2 regions of the Halobacillus shinanisalinarum genome follow, and region 2 is predicted to be linked to the other one. Evidence: predicted binding sites of a transcription regulator. Region 2 holds the regulator's gene; the other holds the start of a gene.

Region 1 (2,406 bases), 1.5 Mb from region 2:
TATGTCCCAGGCAGTCATAATCCGTCCCGCTCGGAGCAAAAAAATATCCTTTTCACCTTATATATTATCAGTCCCTATCGTGCTGTGCAACTTATAAAATTAGTGTAAACGCTCTCTTAAGGAAAAGATATCAATTCCACGATAATCTATTTTTTCACCATTAATAAAAAGAACAGGGATTTCAAGAAAATAGGTAGTTAACAACTGCGCATCTTGTTCTATATCCACTTCAGCCATTGTTATTTGATAATCCATACTAAGAATATCAATCAGCTCTTTTACTTCATCACATAATTTGCAATTCTTCTTTGTATAAAGCGTTAGCGTATTCAATGGCTCATTCTCCCTCTACCTATAATGTTTACCAGTGATCCATTTTTTATTTAAAAAAACTAGAGCCACGTTAAGAAACGTGACTCTTGAAATCATAATAACCGTGGTCGATTTTAAACTTCTTCGTTTCTAAAAACTCCTTTAATTCTATGCCACATTCATTGCGTTCCAGAGAACGATACAGTGACTTTAAATTAAATGACAGCCTTTCTTGTTGCTGTATATCAAAAACATGGATTCTTCGATCTTCTGGAATCTGTTCTGTTGATATGATTTTGAAACGAATAATAGTTGTCATAATATCTCCTTTTCATGGAAAAGCAAGCAGTTTACCCTATAGTGTGTGTTCAAAAAGTAGAATGATAACGTCGACACTAGCTCGTTCCTTGCGCGTCGTAAGAAGGTCGAGGCGCGGCAGTTTTGAGGCCACAGCGTATGCCTTTCAAACGTGAGAGGACCGGAAAAACCGAGCAACGAAGAGATTCGCTGTTTATCATTCGGTGACTTTTTGAACATCCTCTTATATCCTAAAGATTAACATACTTAATAATTTAGTTAAATACTACTGAAAACAGCTAAAGTATTCAACTAAAAACTCCCATCTGCAAGCGCTAAGCAGAGTGGGAGCAAAATCATATCAAACATCATAGCGCGCCCGAGAGGATTCGAACCCCCGACTGACGTAGAACCGGAATCTACCGCTCTATCCAACTGAGCTACGGGCGCAAATTACGAACGGCAAAATCTATTATACGGTTGTTCGTCAGGAAAATCAAGATCCATTTGTATTTAATCTTAACGAATTTTCATTATAAGTCATACGTTTATCCCCAATAAATTAGGGTATGATGGTATAGGGAAGTTCGATTAAAACGGATTCTGAAGAAATTCGTCTAAGTACTTAGGAAATAGGTCAAAATGGTACAATCTTTTCGTTTGACCTTTATTGACCTTAACTGTATGATAAAAACATATTCCATCATATATGTAATGATGAAAAGGAGGAATTACAAATGAATTTAATCCCAACAGTAATCGAGCAAACAAATCGCGGAGAACGCGCCTACGACATTTATTCCCGTTTATTAAAAGATCGGATAATTATGCTAGGCAGTCCTATTGATGATAATGTTTCCAACTCGATCGTCGCCCAGCTATTGTTCTTAGCTGCTGAGGATCCTGAGAAAGACATTTCCCTTTATATCAACTCTCCGGGTGGATCCATTACATCTGGTATGGCTATCTATGACACGATGCAGTTTATTGGACCTGACGTGTCTACAATCTGCACAGGTATGGCCGCTTCCATGGGTGCTTTCCTTCTTAACGCCGGTGCTAAAGGTAAACGTTATGCCCTGCCTAACAGTGAGGTCATGATTCACCAACCACTAGGTGGTACACAGGGTCAAGCATCTGATATTGAAATTCATGCGAAACGTATCATTCAAATGCGCGAGAAATTGAACAAAATTCTCTCCGAACGTACAGGTCAACCAATTGAAGTAATCGAACGCGATACTGATCGTGATAACTTCATGTCTGCACATGAGGCCGTTGACTATGGTCTGATCGATAAGGTTATGGAAAAGACGAGCGATAAATAATTATTTAGTAAAAGCCCACTGGTTCCGCCAGCGGGCTTTTATCTTTTAAGGGCAATCCAACAAAGTGCATCATCTGAGAACATTCCCTTATCATTCACAAATTGTTCATACTTTCACATGAAAAAGTCTACTATTCTTTTACAAAGTCGGCTAACTGATTTACCGCATTTTCTTCATCTGTACCATCTGCTATCAAGGTAATTTCTTCTCCATGACCTACTGCCAAACTCATAAGTCCCATGATGCTCTTGGCGTTCACCCGCTTCTTATCTTTTTCAATAAATATGTCTGCGGAAAAACGGTTAGCCCGTTGTACAAATTGTGCAGCAGGTCTTGCTTGTAACCCTGTTTCTAATTCAATGGTTATCGACTGTTCAATCACTAATCATTCTCCTCTCTCTATCGTTATTTCGATTATTTTTCAGAAAGCGCATACAATCCCTTTAAATAAAGAACGCTCTCCAGTTGA
Region 2 (2,406 bases):
TCCTCCAGCCAATCATCAAGCTGTGATGCCTGCTCTAAAGCCCTGTCAAGTTGAAAGCCCGGGAAATATAACTGTATGCGAATATGATCCTCTTCATTAATCATAATTGATACCTGTTCATTTTGAGAAATTAAAGAAGCAGAGTGTTCTGAGTTGTCCGTTAAATGCGGGCTAATTAAATGCTTCTCTACTAGAACCCTTTTCTCAATAGGCTGCAGATCACTCATTTTAACTATTTCAAAACCTTTATAATCCCTAAACGACTCGCTGCGAAATTCTTCATTGAAAAAATTTAATACTTTTTCCAGATTATCTTCGGAAGAAATCGTCGGGAACGGAATATTTGAGAAGTTACGCGCTAATCGAATGCGGCTGCTCAAAACAATATCACTATCCGGTCCATCTTGTTTCATCCATGGACTAATCGCTTCATTCATAAATTGCTGTAATGACATTAGCTCTCCCCCTCCTCTCTGTCTTGGAGTTGGTCATCCAAAGAGCGAATTTCATCTCTAAGCTTGGCAGCTTCTTCAAACTCTTCCTGTTCGATTAACCGCTGCAGCTCAGATTTATATTGATCCTTTTGACGCCTAAGGTGCAAGTTACCCCCTTCACGCCTGGGGATTTTCCCATCATGGTGTGTATTACCGCTATGCACACGGCGGAGAATTGGATTGAGCCGTTCGTCAAATGTCTTATAACATTCAGCACAACCAAACTTTCCTGCCCTGGCAAATTCTTTAAAAGTTAAGCCGCATTTCGGACATTTAAGCTGCTCTTTAGGTTGCTGAGTACCCGTTTGCTGACCATTGGGAGATTGTTTTGGTTCGAAATTAAATAGACCAGTCAATAAATCGTTTAGTGTAAAGTTTTCTTCATGGTCATGCATATATCCTTTTTCCTTCGCACATTGTTCACAAACATGAACTTCAGTCTTCTCCCCATTCATTAGTTGTGTCAAATGAACGGTGGCAGCACGGTTATGGCATCGCTGGCATTCCATAACATTCTCTCCCTTCTATATTAGCTTGTGTATTTCAGGGTGAACAGCATAGCCGTAAGAATCCTTGAGCGGACCTCGTCCCTTAGAGGAAGGGGGAAAGCGAGAACTTCACGATCTATTGCACTGACCATCATACGTGCTTCACGGCTCGTAATGCTGTTATTTTCAAGTAATCTTTCGATAATGTCTATTGCTATAGATTGAGAAACCTTTGGATGAATGAGCTGTACAATATCATCAATCATCTTTGCTTCAGATCGGTGTTGAACACGGCGTATCCGAATATAACCGCCGCCTCCACGTTTACTTTCAACTATATAACCTTTTTCCACAGTGAAACGTGTTTTAATCACATAATTAATTTGTGAGGGAACACATTGAAACCGATCAGCAATTTCACTCCTCTTAATTTCAATAGCTTTCTTTTCATTATTATCTAAAATATTCTTTAAATACTCTTCTATGATGTCGGATATATTCCGCATCTTCCCTCCCCCTCTTTTGACTTTGACTATCTTTGACTATAATTTTATTATACTCATTTTAAATACATTCGCAAATAAAAAGTTTGTGTGTTTACACCTCTCATCATTCCCTAATCAGATAAAGGTTAAAACAAAAAACTATACGATTTTCTCGTATAGTTTCCTTTATCTTCTTTGTTCAACCTGAAGGACATTATCGACTTTTGATAACTTTTCAAGTAAAGAAATCTCATTAATCTTTTGTCCTTTGGTAATTTGAATAAGAATATTTTTAGTTTTATTATTTAAATTTTCAATTTCCACCTTTTGCAGCGAAATACCTTCCTCATCAAATATGCCGAGTAACTTACTTGTTTCGATTCTCTCATCTGCCAGGAGCACATATGAATTTTTGAAATAGCCACTAAAGTACTTTTTCTCCAAATTATTTAAAAAGATGAGACTCAATAGAACTAAAATCGTAGCGAGTACAGCAACATCATACATGCCGGCACCGACAACTAAGCCCAATCCAGCAACTGTCCATATAGATGCTGCTGTCGTGAGTCCGCGGATCGTCATCCCATTAACAATAATTGTTCCAGCTCCTAAGAAACCAATCCCACTAATAACGTAGGAAGGGAGACGGGATGGGTCAAAACGAACATTATCATGATCACTAATAAATTCTTCAAAGCCATATAATGATAGAAGCATCATAAGACAAGAACCGATGCCGACAAGTATATGGGTGCGAAATCCTGCGGAATGATTTTTCAACTCCCGCTCAAATCCTATAATCCCTGATAAAAGTAACGCAATAAATAAGCGGATAAAAAACAACTCTAAGTTATCATTGAATAAATCAAAATCGTCCATACCAATACCACCACCCCTTGTTCAGCAAATAATGTGTGACCTCACTATATTATTATATAG

The links. The regulator CtsR, encoded in region 2, represses protease genes until heat stress. The targets are predictions, from matches to a motif close to ATGGTCAATAAAGGTCAAACA.
Region 1: a site for CtsR is predicted at 1,267-1,287, ahead of clpP (ATP-dependent Clp endopeptidase proteolytic subunit ClpP). Genes of this name have one in related genera too.

The regions. Positions count from the first base shown of each region.
Region 1 covers NZ_CP095074.1:961,150-963,555, forward strand. The annotation lists gene MUO14_RS05080 (glutaredoxin family protein) at 100-333, opposite strand; gene MUO14_RS05085 (hypothetical protein) at 404-631, opposite strand; tRNA gene MUO14_RS05090 (tRNA-Arg) at 984-1,059, opposite strand; gene clpP (ATP-dependent Clp endopeptidase proteolytic subunit ClpP) at 1,317-1,937, shown strand; gene MUO14_RS05100 (HPr family phosphocarrier protein) at 2,068-2,319, opposite strand.
Region 2 covers NZ_CP095074.1:2,503,369-2,505,774, reverse strand. The annotation lists gene MUO14_RS12375 (protein-arginine kinase McsB) at 1-455, opposite strand, end outside; gene MUO14_RS12370 (protein-arginine kinase activator protein McsA) at 455-1,003, opposite strand; gene MUO14_RS12365 (CtsR family transcriptional regulator) at 1,024-1,488, opposite strand; gene MUO14_RS12360 (MgtC/SapB family protein) at 1,654-2,346, opposite strand.